4 regions of the Colwellia sp. MB02u-14 genome follow, and region 1 is predicted to be linked to each of the others. Evidence: predicted binding sites of a transcription regulator. Region 1 holds the regulator's gene; each other region holds the start of a gene.
The links. Region 1 encodes sigma-54, which starts transcription at its own class of promoters, with help from an activator protein. Its sites were predicted from a motif close to GTTGGCACGNNNNTNGNNT; they were not measured.
Positions count from the first base shown of each region.

Region 2: H4J52_RS03560 (P-II family nitrogen regulator) is a predicted target of sigma-54. The motif match lies at 1,502-1,520, and genes of this name have one in related genera.
Region 3: fliE (flagellar hook-basal body complex protein FliE) is a predicted target of sigma-54. The motif match lies at 1,508-1,526, and genes of this name have one in related genera.
Region 4: H4J52_RS02730 (DUF2726 domain-containing protein) is a predicted target of sigma-54. The motif match lies at 2,562-2,580, and genes of this name have one in related genera.

Region 1 is NZ_JACGUX010000079.1:441,691-445,902, forward strand. It holds gene lptA (lipopolysaccharide transport periplasmic protein LptA) at 1-407, shown strand, start outside; gene lptB (LPS export ABC transporter ATP-binding protein) at 404-1,135, shown strand; gene H4J52_RS12355 (RNA polymerase factor sigma-54) at 1,209-2,717, shown strand; gene hpf (ribosome hibernation promoting factor) at 2,741-3,028, shown strand; gene ptsN (PTS IIA-like nitrogen regulatory protein PtsN) at 3,074-3,529, shown strand; gene rapZ (RNase adapter RapZ) at 3,560-4,212, shown strand, end outside.
Region 2 is NZ_JACGUX010000047.1:89,512-93,723, reverse strand. It holds gene H4J52_RS03565 (ammonium transporter) at 1-1,118, opposite strand, end outside; gene H4J52_RS03560 (P-II family nitrogen regulator) at 1,129-1,467, opposite strand; gene H4J52_RS03555 (DUF3667 domain-containing protein) at 2,295-3,119, shown strand; gene H4J52_RS03545 (hypothetical protein) at 4,019-4,174, shown strand.
Region 3 is NZ_JACGUX010000079.1:102,396-106,607, reverse strand. It holds gene H4J52_RS10815 (PAS domain-containing sensor histidine kinase) at 1-72, shown strand, start outside; gene H4J52_RS10810 (sigma-54 dependent transcriptional regulator) at 59-1,399, shown strand; gene fliE (flagellar hook-basal body complex protein FliE) at 1,600-1,965, shown strand; gene fliF (flagellar basal-body MS-ring/collar protein FliF) at 2,033-3,754, shown strand; gene fliG (flagellar motor switch protein FliG) at 3,747-4,212, shown strand, end outside.
Region 4 is NZ_JACGUX010000007.1:46,616-50,827, forward strand. It holds gene H4J52_RS02715 (cobalamin biosynthesis protein) at 1-158, opposite strand, end outside; gene mtnN (5'-methylthioadenosine/S-adenosylhomocysteine nucleosidase) at 191-901, opposite strand; gene H4J52_RS02725 (DUF3313 domain-containing protein) at 1,000-1,680, opposite strand; gene H4J52_RS02730 (DUF2726 domain-containing protein) at 1,835-2,509, opposite strand; gene H4J52_RS02735 (dUTP diphosphatase) at 2,683-3,312, opposite strand; gene H4J52_RS02740 (hypothetical protein) at 3,397-3,966, opposite strand; gene H4J52_RS02745 (hypothetical protein) at 4,109-4,212, opposite strand, start outside.

The sequences.
Region 1 (4,212 bases):
AAATTTTCAGCTATATCGACAACGTAGTTATCACCCAAGGTTCATTAATTATTCGTGCCGACTTGGTTCAAGTGCTAACGCAATCAGGTAGCGAAGAAAAAACCTATATTGCGAAAGGGAAACCAGCAACATTTGAACAAACGTTAACCGATGGTACTCTGCTTAATTTGCAAGCAGATGAAATACGATACGAGCCTGGAAACAATTTAGTGATCATTTCAGGAAATGCATTATTACAACAAGAAGACAGTGAAGTCAGTGGTAGTAAAATCACTTACAATATTGATACTCAGTATGTAAATGCTGAGAGTAAAACTAATGAACGAACGAAGACAATTTTTCAGCCTAAAGAAAAAGTACAAGCGAAAAAAAATGACACTAATACTCTGGAAAAAGGTAACTTATGAGTACGAGCACGCTAATGGCGAAAGGTCTTGCTAAGGCTTATAAAGGCAGAAAAGTTGTTAAGAATGTCAGTATGCAAGTCTCAGCAGGACAAATAGTGGGTTTACTCGGCCCTAATGGCGCAGGAAAAACCACCTCTTTCTATATGATTGTTGGTTTGGTTGAAAGTGATAGTGGCGATATTATTCTCAATGATGAAAACCTCACGTTAGCACCTATGCATGAACGCGCAAGAAAAGGGATAGGGTACTTGCCACAAGAAGCCTCTATCTTTCGAAAACTGAGTGTTTACGATAATATTATGGCCATTTTGCAAACACGAAAAGAATTATCTAATGCAGAACGTGAAGAAAAGCTAGAACATTTAGTTGAAGAATTTAACATAGGTCATATTAAAGATAATTTAGGCATGAGCTTATCAGGTGGTGAACGTCGCCGAGTAGAGATTGCTCGAGCTTTAGCCGCAGAGCCCAAATTTATTTTATTAGATGAACCTTTTGCGGGTGTTGACCCAATTTCAGTAGGTGATATCAAAAAAATTATTCTACACTTAAAAGAACGTGGTATTGGTGTTTTGATCACCGACCATAATGTAAGAGAAACCCTTGATGTGTGTGAACATGCTTATATTGTTAGTCATGGTGAACTTATTGCAGAAGGTAATGCAGATCAAATTCTTGCAAATCAACATGTAAGAGATGTATACCTTGGTGAACAATTCACGCTATAGTAGCTAATAAGTTAATAATATTTTCGTATATCGACAATATTCAATTAAAAATAATAGGAAGTTAATGACCTAAATGCGCCCTACTCTACAACTCCGCATAGGACAACAATTAACCATGACGCCTCAATTGCAGCAAGCAATCAAATTGCTGCAATTGTCAACGTTAGAGCTTCAGCAAGAAATTCAAGAGGCCTTAGAAAATAATCCATTACTAGAAATGGATGAATCGTCAAACAATGCTGAAGATAAAAGTACTGACAATCTTGAAGAAGCTCACACAGCTGGTGCAGGTGATATTAAAGAGAAAGCCGTTTCTGATGGCAGCGAAGACTCTACACCCACCATCGATGAGATCACCACCACTGAAGCAATGGATAAAAATGATATCCCTGAAGAATTAAACATGGATACGACCTGGGATGACAACTACACCGCAGGTGCAGCGAGTTCTAATTCGGGACCCGCTTCAGAAGATTATACTTACCAAGGCGAAACTCAAGATTCTATTCAAGACCACTTACGCTGGCAAATGGAATTAAGCCCTTTCACCGAAACCGACCGTGCTATAGCTACCGCAATCATAGATGCCGTTGACGATGCTGGCTATTTGACCGTTTCCAGTGAAGACATTCTAGACAGTGTTGCCATTGAAGGTGTTGAACTTGATGAAATAGAGGTGGTACTAAAACGTATTAACCTCTTTGACCCTGTTGGCGTTGCTGCACGTTCTATTTCAGAATGTTTAATTATTCAACTTAACCAATTTGACCCCGCAACGCCGTGGTTAGCAGAAAGTAAGTTGGTGTTACGTGACCATATTAATCTGCTGGGTAGCCGAGATTATCGTACGTTAATGCGTAAAACTCGACTAAAAGAAGAGCAACTTCGCGAAGTCGTCCGCCTGATTCAATCACTTGATCCTAGACCTGGCGACAGTGTTATCAAAAGTGATGATCAATACGTTATTCCTGATGTTTCTGTTGAAAAGAAAAATGGGCGTTGGGTTGTTGAACTAAATCCTGATACAGCACCAAAGCTGTCTGTCAATCAGCAATATGCTTCGATGTCTCGTTCGATGAAGTCAACGGCAGACACACAGTTTATTCGCTCAAATTTACAAGAAGCTAAATGGTTTATTAAAAGTTTAGAAAGTCGTAACGATACCTTATTGAAAGTGTCAAACTGTATTGTTCAACGACAAATTGGTTTTTTCGAACATGGTAATGAAGCCATGCGTCCTATGGTTCTAAATGATATTGCCGAAGCTGTCGATATGCATGAATCAACCATTTCTCGGGTAACAACACAAAAGTATATGCATACGCCACGAGGAATTTTTGAACTGAAATTTTTCTTTTCAAGTCATGTAGGGACAGAAAGTGGTGGCGAATGTTCATCAACCGCTATTCGTGCATTAATCAAAAAATTTGTCGCGGCTGAAATACCCGCAAAGCCATTAAGTGATAGTAAAATGGCTGACTTATTAGCCACTCAAGGAATAAATGTTGCTCGGCGTACTATTGCAAAATATCGCGAGTCACTTTCTATTCCCCCTTCTAACCAACGAAAAAGTTTACTTTAACGAAAAGATGAGGAATTAAGCTTATGCAAATTAATCTTTCTGGTCACCATGTTGAAATTACCGAAGCTTTACGAGAAAATGTCAATATAAAAATGGCAAAGTTGACCCGACATTTTGACCATATCAATAATGTTCATGTTGTTCTCACCGTTGAGAAATCAAACCAAATTGCAGAAGCGACGATTCATCTTAGTGGCACTGATTTACATGCTAAAGCTGAAAATCCAGATATGTACGCCTCTATTGACAGTCTTGTTGATAAACTTGATCGGCAAATATTAAAGTACAAAGGCAAAACGAATCAGCATTAATGCTGTTTTTTATCTTTTCTCTAATCAAAGAATGTAAGTAGTGTAATGAAGTTGCAAGATATCCTAACCCTTGACTGCACACTCTGTGCCGTTAAGGGGACTAGCAAAAAAAAACTCCTTGAAATAATTAGCGCCACTGCGGCAAAAAAAATTGAGAACCTTGATACACATCAGCTATTTGAAAGTTTAATGGCGCGTGAAAAAGTGGGTTCTACCGGCATCGGTAACGGTATAGCTATCCCTCATGGGCGTTTGTCAAATACCTCACAAGTCATTGCCGTTTTACTGACCAGTGAACAAGCGGTGGAATTTGACTCTATAGATAATCGCGGGGTAGATATTATTATTGCGCTGTTTGTGCCCGAAGAGAACTGCCAACAACATTTAGAAACGCTACAAAGTATTGCACAAGTATTTAGTACCAAACAAATCGCAAAACAAGTAAGAAAGTGTCAAAATTCGCAAGAGCTTTTTAATTTAATAAAGCAAGCTGCACGTTAATAAATACAATAAAAAGTCAGGAAAATTCAAATGAAACTCATGATAGTCAGTGGTCGTTCAGGGTCAGGTAAAAGTGTTGCATTGCGTGTGCTCGAAGATTTAGGCTACTACTGCGTAGATAATATTCCTGTTAACTTGTTGCCTGCGTTAGCCCATACCGTCATCAATGACTATGATAAAGTAGCCGTTAGTTTAGATGTCCGTAATTTGCCCAATGACCCTAATGATGTCTCAGAAATATTAGATTATCTACCTAAAACAGTAAAGCTCGATATACTTTATTTAGACGCCGATGATTCTGATCTTATTCGCCGTTTTAGTGAAACGCGTCGTTTACATCCGTTAATAAAACAAAATATTCCACTCGACCAAGCGATTTCTTTAGAGAAAAAACTGCTTGAACCTATTTCTACACGTGCGGGATTGTATATAAATACCAGCCAGTTATCACCTCATCAATTATCTGACTTAGTGCGCGAGCGAATTTTGGGTAAAACGTCTGCCTCAATGGTTGTGGTATTTGAATCTTTTGGCTTTAAGCATGGTGTACCTCAAGATGCAGACTATGTATTTGATGCCCGCTTTCTTCCTAACCCTTTTTGGGAAAAAGACTTAAAAGGTTTTACTGGCTTAGACCAACCTGTTCAAGACTTCCTTGCGAGCCAGCCGATAGTCACTAAATT
Region 2 (4,212 bases), on a different contig from region 1:
ATTGTTGCTGCGCCGATTAATTGTCCGCTAAAGGTTGAGGCTGGGTTTGTAAGAGGAACAAGTAGTAAACCAAAGAAACCAACAACACCATGAACTGAGATAGCACCTACTGGATCATCTATTTTCAACTTATCTAATCCAATAACCGATAGCACCACCAATACACCAGCGATCATGCCAAAGAGTGTAGATTGTAGCGCAGTAGGCGTTGAAGGTTCTGCCGTAATCGCAACTAAGCCCGCTAACGCACCATTTAATGTCATGGTTAAATCTGCTTTCTTAAATAAGATTTTAGCAAAAATCAATGCAGCTATTGCACCACCTGCGGCTGCAGCATTGGTGTTTAAGAAAACCATAGCAACAGAATGTGAACTGTTAATATCTGCAAGTTTTAATACTGAACCACCGTTAAAACCAAACCAGCCCATCCATAAAATAAACGTACCTAATGTGGCCATTGGCAAGTTAGCTCCAGGAATAGCATTTACACGACCGTCAGGACCATATTTACCTTTACGTGCACCGAGTAATAATACGCCAGCGAGTGCTGCTGATGCGCCGGCCATATGCACAATACCTGAGCCTGCGAAATCAGAGAAACCTAAGTCACCTAAAGTGTATAAACCAAATACAGCATTACCGCCCCAAGTCCAGCTACCTTCAAGTGGGTAGATTACTGCTGTTAGAGCAACGGTGAAAGCAAGGAATGCCCACAATTTCATACGCTCAGCAACGGCACCTGAAACAATCGACATGGCCGTCGCTACAAAAACAACTTGAAAGAAAAAGTCAGACGCTTTTGAATAAATAGCGCCGCCATTAAAACCATCTTCACGACCAGCAAATTCTTTTAATACTGCATCAGCATCAACCGTTTCGATGCCCGACAAGAAGAACCCACCACCGTACATAATTTCATAACCACACGCTAAATACATCATGCAAGCAATTGCATAAAGCGCAACGTTCTTAGTCAAAATTTCTGTGGTATTTTTCGCTCGAACTAAACCCGCCTCTAACATAGAGAAACCTGCTGCCATCCACATAACGAGGGCACCACAGACTAAGAAATAGAAAGTGTCCATTGCATACTGTAACTGAAAAATGTTTTGTTCCATGATTTACCCCTTAAATAGCTTCAACATCTTGCTCACCAGTACGAATACGTACAGCTTGCTGTAAGTCATAAACAAATATTTTACCATCGCCTATTTTACCCGTATGAGCAGATTCTGTAATTGCTTTCACTAAGCGTTCAACAACGTCGTCGTTCACTGCAATTTCAAGCTTCACTTTTGGTAAAAAATCAACTTGATACTCTGCACCACGATACAATTCGGTATGACCTTTTTGTCGTCCAAAGCCTTTTACTTCACTTACGGTTAATCCTTCGACACCAATTTCAGAAATAGCTTCTCTGACATCGTCCAGTTTGAAAGGTTTTATTATTGCGTTAACCATCTTCATTTTGTTTAGCCTTATTTGTGATTTGTACATAACAATACAAATGTTATGCCAAGCACTAAAAACAATAAAATTCAGTATGTTAAAATAAAAGTTAAAATAAAAACTGTTATTAAGCACTTCTGTGGTGCATAAAATATTGCGAATGACTGTAATTGGTGCATGAGGTAATGATCACCGCCACTTAAGTTGAGAATTCACGGCAACCTGAGAATTTTGTTGAGGTTCAAAGAGCAAGCAGAAGCTAAAACCCTATATAAATCTGTATATAGAGACTACAAATAAGTAACTGTAGATACTTATTTGTAAGTAGGATCATATGTGGTTTCCAATTTAATTCGAAATTTTGTCAAGAGTACTTCAACTCAAAACATCCATGAATACATAGGTACATACTTCACTAGTGATATTGTTGGATATTAAATGGATTGAGTGGGGACAATATTCACTAATGCCACAAAGCCGACGTTAGCCCTGATGAAATAACATTGAATTCGAATTAAATTTTGTATTAATAACTCAGTGCTAAGCAGTAAATATAGGTTGGTTTAAATAAGTGACGAAGAAGCAAAAACCAACTGTAATTTTTCCATTTGAGTACATTGGTATAGCTATTTACTTGTATTATTTGAAACGCTCTCTCACCTAAAGTAAAAAACAATGTTAACCGAATTCAACAATAAGTTCTAAATCATCGAAACATGCCATGATGAAAGTAACTATGAATATTATATTTGGAATGAAAAAAATAGAGAATAAGGTTTAAGATCTCTTTAACGTAAAGCTAAATGTGTGCATAATGCTTTCTTTTTTAACCCAATAACTAACTTATGAGTAATGTTGATTTAAAACTCTGTAGCAATTGCGATACACCAATAAATGATAAATATTGCTCAGTGTGTGGTCAAAAGATAAAGGATTGCCAGCCTTCTTTTAATAATTTTATATTAGCCTTATGGGATGACTTTGTCAGTGTTGATGCCAAGTTACTCAATACTCTTAAAGCATTATTTAAACCTGGGCGTTTAACCTTAGATTGGATCAATGGAAAGCAACAACGCTACGTCCATCCTGTTCGATTGTACATAGTACTCACCATCTTATATTCCACTCTCATTTTTCTTGGTTTTGAGGGCGGCCAACATGAACAGAGCTTTTTAAATGGCTTTATAAAAGGAATGAACGAAGGAAATAGTCATGCTATTACTCAAGAGCAAATAAATCAAATTATAAAGTTAACAACGTTTTTAACGATACCATTAACCATTATTTCAGTTAAAATTTATAGCCTCAAAGCAAGGCTTATTAAGAACGTATTCTTTGTTGTCAATATTTACTCGGTCATTGTCATCTTTGCGATAATGTTATTATTACTAGCTAATTTCTTAATACTTTTTGACGTTGAATTGCCCTCAGTTTACTTAATTCCCCCATTAGCATTACTTTTTACTACATTGAGTGCTAAAGCTGTTTACGATAAAGGACTTATCCAGTTAACAATTAAAACGCTTTTAGTTTTTATTGTTAACTCTATATTGATCGTAAGTATCTCAGCTATTTCAGTTGGGTATTTAGAAGCAGAAAATGGGCATATTAAAGATGTGCTCCCCCCTGAAGCAAAACAAGAAGTCGATGCAGCTAAAACTAAAAGCTAAATTCACACTGATGTGACGGTACACTTGATTGAATTCAAGTCCTAAAGCCGACTAAGCATCTTGCTAGATGCTACTGACCATCAAATAGCAAATTATCGCCTGAAGGGGGTAAGTCAACATTAACTGGTTTAATAATGTCTAAATAATAATGCATTATAGGCCTTGGCCAATGCACCTTAATTGTAGTCAACTCAATTTCTTCTATAGCCTCGTCGTATTCGACGACACTTACTTTTTTTTTTCCCAGACTTGGTTTACTTCTTTATTACTGAAGATTGAATGTTCACAAGACAGATAATATATACAATAATGTACATATGAATGCGACAGGAATAATAATTTAATATCTCATTGCCTTGCCTAAATATATAACAGCTTACTCTGGAGACTTCTCAGTAATATCCATTAGAAAATATATGGTAAAATAATTTAATGCCATTGTCTGCTTAGCGCACAGAGTGATCGTTAATAATTCAAAATTGACTGATAGCAATGGTGGTTTTGCGACGGTTAGATTAAGTAAAGTCATAGTGACTCTGAGTACGTGCATTTTTTGCACGTACTCATGGTCTCTAAGGTGCAATGCTTCTGTATGACCTATTACTACCTCTTTACTAAAAAAATAGTAAAGAGGTAGTAAAGCGTCTGCAATAGTGGATTAGTTGGCTATCAAAATAAAGTATAAAACCTTTAGCTAGGTTCATATAATCTGTATAACCTGGCAAGAATTTACTTCTTAAATACTAAATTTATATAAACTTATCCCCCTAATGCGCTCCTATGGTAGTAATAACCACAACAAAAATAACTAGATATTGCTTATTCTTCTTAGCATACTTTTGTTTGTGTAATGTATGCGATCTCATAATGTAATAAATCTCAAACTATAAGGCAGTAGTGTGAACAATTCTCAACTTAATTGGCAGTCAACAAATTCAAACAATCTGCAAACTATTGAAATATACGACTGTCACTTGCCTGAGATTCTCAGATTAAGTGGCAGTGATCATAACGAACGTTATATTCATAGCACAAACAGGTGGATGAAAAATTAAATCATTAAAAAAGGCGTAAAGATCTATTGTGGAGATAA
Region 3 (4,212 bases), 340 kb from region 1:
CACTTTTGTATTCACTTGCCTATTTTAGAAACAAACCATGTTAATGGGGAGAACACTAATGGATCAGAGTAAAATATTAGTGGTTGAAGATGATGCGGGACTACGCGAAGCACTCATTGATACCTTGAAATTATCAGGTTATCAGTGTATTGAAGCTGATTCAGGTGAAGTGGCTTTACTTATTCTCAAAGAACAAAGTGTTGATCTTGTGGTGAGTGACGTACAAATGGGTGGGATGTCAGGTTTAACTTTACTTAACAGTATCAAGAGAAAATGGCCAAATTTACCCGTGCTCATTATGACAGCATACGGCACGATTCATGATGCAGTACAAGCGATGCGTGATGGCGCTTGTAATTATATGGCGAAACCTTTTGCTCCTGAAGTTTTGTTAAACATGGTTAATCAATATGTGCCATTAAACGTGACGAAACGTCATGAGCCCGTGGTGGCTGATGCACGCAGCATTGAATTATTAGTGTTGGCTAAAAAAGTGGCGACTACAGATGCTTCCGTTATGGTGCTTGGCCCAAGCGGTTCAGGTAAAGAAGTACTCGCGCAATATGTTCATTATAATTCAAACCGAAGTGACAAGCCTTTTGTTGCTATAAATTGTGCCGCAATTCCTGAGAATATGCTTGAAGCGACTTTATTTGGTTATGAAAAAGGGGCTTTTACTGGCGCCATTCAAGCATGCCCAGGTAAGTTTGAACAAGCGCAGGGTGGTACTATCTTATTAGATGAAATCACTGAAATGGATCTTGGCTTACAAGCAAAAATTTTACGGGTGTTGCAAGAGCGAGAAGTTGAACGTTTAGGGGGGCGTAAAACGATTAAGCTTGATGTTCGTATTATAGCAACCAGTAACCGTGATTTACATGCTGCGGTTAAAGACGGAATATTTCGTGAAGATTTATATTACCGTTTAAATGTTTTTCCATTAACGTGGTTACCATTGAAAAAACGTAGAGATGATATTGTACCTTTAGCTAAGCATTTAATTACCCAAGCATCGGTTGCTAATGGTCTTGTTATCCCAGAACTTACTGCTTCAGCTAGAAATAAACTGGCCAGTTATGATTGGCCGGGTAATGTCCGAGAATTAGACAATGTTATTCAAAGAGCTATTATTTTACACAGTGACCATCTTATTGATGCGGGTGATCTATTAATTGAAAATTTTGATAGTGAAATTGTTACTGAGATACCGTTAGAAAATAATAATGAAGATAAACTAGGCAATGAACTAAAACTACAAGAGCATCAAATTATTCTTGATACGCTGACCGCCTGTCAAGGTAGCCGAAAAGATGTTGCTGAACGATTAGGGATCAGCCCAAGAACACTGCGTTATAAAATAGCCAGAATGCGTGATTCAGGTATTCAAATACCCGCATAAAATAACGACAACGGTTAAAAATTCCCTTATAAACCCAACTTTTTTATTAAAATGTTGGGTTTACTGCTATCAGCCCCTTTAAATAACCACTTCTTCCATAATTATAATACTGGCACCATGCTTGCAATATCTGGTTATATCGTGAACTAAGCCGTTATTTTTAGGGTTAGTAGCAAAAAATTGACACAGGTGAGTAGACCATGAATATCGATACCAATTCTTTATATGCACAAATGCAAAGTATGTCGCTTGGAAACTCATCAGCACAAGGTGTCTCATTTGAAAAAATGGGTAATGACCTCGCAATGGGAGATAACGCTTCTCCGGTTGTCAATAAATCTGCAAGTAGCTTTGGCGATATGCTTAAAGATGCTGTGAATAATGTTAATGATATTCAAAAAGATTCAGGTGCTAAGCGTACTGCTTTTGAAATGGGCGACAGAAGCGTTACCCTCGCTGATACCATGGTTGCTTCTGCTAAGGCGGGTATTGCCTTTGACGCTACCGTACAAGTACGTAATAAGTTTGTAGAAGCATACAAAGAAATAATGAATATGCCTGTTTAATGAGTCTTTTGTATTAAAAAAACAGACCTATTTCATCATAAAAATTAAGTGGTAGTGGAGAGAGTAAGTGGCTGATACTGATAATAACTCAATGATTGCTGCAGACGGTGGCACGGGGCTAATGGCAAGCGACGGTTCCGAAAACATGGCTGATGAACAAAAGTCAGGCTTTGCCTCTGCAATGGGTAATGTTGATTTGTTACGCCAAATTACCTTAATTATGGCGCTGGCAATATGTTTAGCCATTGCTGTCTTTGTTATTATGTGGGCAAATCAAGCGGAATACCGATTTCTTGCTAAGCAGCCGACTGAGCAACTAATCAAAACAATGGATTTTCTCGACGCAAACCAAGTGGAATACCGTCAAGAAAATAACACTATTTCAGTACCCAGTGATCAATATCAAGACATCAAAATTTTATTAGCGCGAGAAGGTTTATCAGATGAGCCCTCAGCAGGTAGTGAAATTATTATGCAAGATATGGGCTTTGGTGTTAGTCAGCGACTTGAAACAGAACGCCTTAAGTTTTCTCGTGAACAACAACTTGCTCGGACCATTGAAGAATTACAAGCTATTTCTAGAGCAAAAGTATTATTGGCGATACCGCGGGAAAATATTTTTGCAAAACGCACCCGAAGCGCATCGGGTACCGTTGTCTTAACGCTACGCAAAGGTCGTTTATTATCAGAAGAAGAAGTTGATTCTGTTGTCGATATTATTGCTTCTGCGGTCCAGGGTATGGAACCCAATAGAGTAACCGTTACAGATCAAAATGGTCGCTTACTTAATTCAGGCTCACAAACTTCAGTCTCTTCTCGTTCACGCAAAGAATTTGAAATGGAGAAAAAAAGAGAGAATGAGTACTTAAACAAAATTGACAGTATATTAATTCCAGTTGTTGGATTAGGAAATTACACTGCCCAAGTTAATGTCACTATGGACTTCACCTCAAGTGAAGAAATGCAGCGTCGTTATAATTCCGATTTACCTGCACTGCGCAGTGAGATGAAAATTGAAGACAACACTATTGGTGGTTTATTAGGGGGAATTCCTGGTGCGCTGAGTAATCAACCACCACTTGATTCAAATATTCCAGAGAACGCCAACGGGGGGGCGCAACAAAAATCAATGCCTGGCCGCAGACATAGCGAATCAACCAAAAACTATGAGCTCGACGAAGCAATAAGCCATACTAAACAACAAGCAGGTGTTGTTCGCCGAATCAGTGTTTCTGTCGCACTTGATTATTTATCAGTGCCAGGAGCAGAAGGTGCGACTACACAATCGCCAAGAAGTGTGGAAGAAATGTCAAACATTCGCCGCTTATTACAAGGCAGTATTGGCTTTAACTTACAACGTGGTGATGTTTTAGAGGTGGTTACTTTACCCTTTTCTCGTGAAATTATTGAGCCAGCGCCAAAAGTACCTTTTTATGAAAATACCACCATATTGAAGTTTTTCAAATTAGGTATGGGCGCACTGGTTATTATTGTATTGATATTAGTTGTTGTTAAACCTATGCTCAAACGTCTAATTAATCCAGACCAAACTCCTGACGACTACGGTGATAAATCACTTGATAGTCATATTGATTTGGGTGATGAAACCATGGATATGCTAACATCAGAGTTTGATGCAGCGGCAGTAGGGTTTGCTCCTGATGGGAGTTTACAATTACCAGACCTACATCGTGATGAAGATATACTAAAAGCTGTTCGAGCGCTTGTTGCTAACGAGCCTGAACTTTCCTCTCAAGTAGTTAAAAGTTGGTTGAACGAAGATGAGTGATGAAATGCAAGAGCTAAGCGCTGCACCTAAAGGGTTTGACGTTGACAAACTTGATGGCGCAGAGAAAGCTGCGATATTATTACTCAGTTTATCTGAAGAAGATGCCGCGCAAATATTAAAACATTTAGAACCTAAACAGGTTCAACAAGTGGGCATGGTCATGGCCGCGATGGAAGACTTCACGCAAGAGAAAATTACCGCTGTTCATAAACTTTTTATTCATGAAATACAAAACTTTAGTACAATTGGTTTCCAAAGTGAAGAGTTCGTTCGAAAAGCGTTAACAGCGGCATTAGGTGAAGACAAAGCCGGTAATTTAATTGATCAAATTGTTATGGGTGGCGGTGCAAAAGGTTTAGACTCGTTGAAGTGGATGGACTCAAAACAAGTAGCGAACATTATTCGTAACGAACATCCTCAAATTCAAACTATTGTACTTTCCTATTTAGACCCTGATC
Region 4 (4,212 bases), on a different contig from region 1:
TTAGCTAACTGATCACAAAAAAAACGGAAAAACCGTAAAGGTTCATGACTGGCTAAATAATGGGTAAAATACTTAATCAAAATCACACCATAAAGCATGACAACTGAATAGGCGAAAGGGCTTATCTCAATTAAGTTTGTTAGATTATTAGCAGTCATATTTAGTTTTTAACTTCGTGTTAATAGAGTTATTAATTTAACTGTTTACCCTGTAATGCCTTCAGCATATTCTCAACTAATTGAGATGAGTTCACGGAGGCTGTTTCTAAATAAGCTTCAAATGAGGTAGGAGACTCCTTACCTGCAATATCAGACATAGATCGAATCACGACAAAAGGTATATTAAATTGATGACAAGTATGCGCTATTGCGGCACCTTCCATTTCAACTGCGGCCATGCTCGGGAAATTAGCACGCGCTTTAGCAATATCTTCATCGGCGGTCATAAAAGTATCACCCGTTGTGATTAAGCCAAGTAATGTTTGTATATTCTCAAGCTTGGCAACGCCTGCTTGCGCTGCACTAACAAGTATTGGGTGAGGAATGTAAGCGGCAGGGTTTCCAGGTAACTGACCTATTTCATAGCCAAATGCGGTTACATCAACATCGTGATATCGAACTTCTGTACTAATAACAATGTCGCCCACTTTTAATGATTGCTCGAAGCCACCAGCAGAACCGGTATTAACGATGTAATCAGGTTGGAATTTATCAATTAAAATGGCGGTAGCTAATGCGGCAGCGACTTTACCAATACCTGATTGTACTATAACAACGTCACTGCCATTAAGTTGGCCTTGATAAAAGGTATAGCCTGCATGTTCTGTTGTTGTCGAATTTGTTAATTTTGCTTTTAAAATAGCAACTTCTGGCTCCATTGCGCCAATTATTCCAGCTTTCATATAATTATCTTTTTGGTAAATAAATGAGTATTGTAAAATTATACCTCAAAGTAATATTAAATTAGCTTTAAAATTTTTATTTAGCTGAACCCAAACAATTAATTAAGGTTTTCCTCATTTAATGTGATGGCTAATTGTTCCACCCAACCATTTATAATTACTTTGATACTGTCAATATTATTAGGGTTATCATCAACATTCATTTCGTCACTTTTACTGTTCATAATAATAGCAATTAACGTATCATTGGAGTTAGTATCAACAAATTCAGCTTCAAAACCAGCTTCACCAATAACAGCCTTTTGATTAGTGGCTAACCGGTATGCACCTTCACCCGCATTTATAACAATACGAAAAGGTAATACATCTAAAACTTCAAATTCCGGTGAACTCTCTTCGAGGTTGGTTAAAGCGAGTCGAATTAATAACGAATTTTTTGTCCCCGGTGGGACTATTTGATATTCATCACCGATTTTTTCTTTTAGTAGCTGTTCGAAATAAGCGTTCAATGCTTTTTGCTTATTTTCATCCTTAATATAAGAAGGCTTATTTGATTCCAACCACAGTTCTATCGGTGCGATAGCAATTTTTTTATAATTTTGTAGAGTTTTGAGGCTAACATTTTCTTCAGCCCTTACCCAAGAATTATCCATACGCGGGTTTGGTTTAAATAAGTCATAACTGCTTAGGAAGCCTGACTTTGAATCTGGTAATTGTAATTGGTTACTGCAGCCAAGAAAAAGAGGGATAATAGTAAAAAAAGCAATTAATTTTATCATGATGATAATGTCATAAAATAGACGCTCGTTGATGGTTTGGCAAGGTTATCATATTTCAATTGAGAAGATGGTTATAATTTGTACATTAAGATATGTTGATCTAAAAGATGAAAGTAACGCATTGACTCAATGAATGGGCAATGCTACTTATTTACTAGTGGGGTAATGCCGCAACTTGTGGTGCTGAAATATGCTGAGACATGGCGTTACTTGCTGATGCGCCTAATTGTGCTCGAGCTGCTATTGGCGACAATGCACCAACGGTTTCTCTATTTTTGTTAGGACGAGGCTTAAGCATAGGAGCAGGAATGATTTTTCCTTTAATTTTGGGCTCAGGTGGTCTATTACCTAACAGTCGGCTGTAAATACAAGCGCGGATTTCGTCGACAGTATAATTAGTTTTAACTTTTATGCGAATATGAGGAATTGAAGACGATTCTAATGCGCCACTGACAAACCAGTCTTTTTTAATTTTATAGCCCTTACCTTGCGTATCAACTAAATCGATAACACCACACAGTTTCATCGTTTCACGGTCACAGATAGCAAAGTCTAAGTATTTACTGTTTGCATTGGCTACCGCTGTTTGGCTTGCTCTGCTTGAAACACCATGACGAATAGTGACAATGTCAGCCAGTTTAACACGGTTAACAATACGGTACTTTCCGCCAAGCGCTTGTTCTAACAAATTCTGAAAATTTTTCTCTGCTGGCGTAAAAAGACTTTGCTTTTTATCAAAGGGAAAAGGAAAACTATTGTCATTCAAGCGGCTAGCTAATAAAGCAACAATAACAATTAGGCTGATCATGGCAAATAGAATTAATTCCATAGACTGCTCCTGCGGTTCAAATTCTTGACGGTACTCTTAATAACAGTTGAATAAGCAGTATTTGTGCCACAGTTCTTAATTTCGTAGATTGTTTTACCATGAGGGGAGGAGCAATAATAAAAAGACCGAAGATAATACTTATCTACGGCCTTTTTTAGGTTTATAGCTAAGTCTTATGAAGGATACTTTGCTTCAAGAGCGGCATAAAGTTGTTGTTGAAAATCACTCGCGCCTGCATCTAATGTATTAACTAATTTGGCTAATACTTCGTTGTCTTCTTCACCATGCCAAATCTTGATGTATGTACCTTCTTTATAACCATGATCTTGGCGGAAGAAGTTTAGTGTATTTTTGCCAACGTATTGACGAAATAATTCATCAAGATCCATGTTCATCAGGCGCATACAATCAGCTAAGGCAATAGCATCAAAACTTTTATCAGTTACTGCGGCAGATGCTAAGTTTTCTAAAGCGATTTTAAAATCTTTTTCATTAGAACTTTGCGTTAATTCAGTTGCTAAGGTATCAGTGATACTTTCAACCGTTGCGCCCGTCATTAAGCGAAGACTTAAGCCAAAATGAAAAATATCAACTAACTCTAATTGTACTTGAGCAATATCAATCTCTTGATGTTTCCACCATTTCCAACCGTGATGGTCTAACATTTCAGCACACTCAACCCAAATGGCGCGATACCATTCATAACCATTTTCCTGCCATGTCTCACTTACGCGAGCGTTCATCGCGTTTTGCATGGTTAGCATTTGCTTTATTTGATTTTTTGCTGCTGAATTTCCGCTCATTTTTTTCTCTATTAATCGTAAATTTCTATTACCACTATTTTGCCGCAGCAGAAAGAAACAAGCAAATAATCCCGGTTAATTTCATTAGAAAACGACAGCTAATTCAATTCCACTAAAAGTATTGTTTGCTGCTTGCCAGTTATAACCACTTATTTCACGAAAACGAACAAAGCCTGTCACTTTTAATCGTTCAATCATAAATGAACTCCCGATACCGACATAACCATCTATATCATTGTCACTGTAAGCTGGGTCAAAATTATTATTTTCGAAATCGGTGTTATATCTATTCTTGTGATGCCAGTTATTGTCATCACTCCGGTCATTAAAGGCAAGTTCAAGGAGATCAACACCAAATTCTACATAAAGACTAACGTCAGAAAAATAACCAAATTTCATCCCTCCTTCCCATGAGATAAAACTATGTTGATAATTGGTTTTATCAGTAATCTGAGCATAACCGAGCGAGCTGGTGACTGAAAATCCTAAGTAGCTATTAAGTGTACGATGAACAACTTCGGTGCCAATACTTGAGTAATAGTCGCTGTCGTTTGCATCATGATGAAGATAAATAATAAAGTCATTTGATTTTTTACCGTAACTATTGAAAGAAAAAAGTAGGTTAAAACAGATGAAAATAATAATTTTTTTCATAATAAGCTCAGCAAAATATTTGAAGCTATTTTCTTCTGAATGCTCGTAAGTTTCAGTGATCGAATCGTTAGGATATGCTGAAAAACTGTAAGTTATTGTCAGATTGATACTGACGAAATCGGGTCTTAAGCGGTGGCGTCATTTAAAACTGGGCTTTTACTCTAAGCCAAGCATTACTATTTTGTTGATGTTGGCCAAAAAAGGTATGTTTTTCGTCACCCCAAAACAAATTAGCACCGGCTGAAA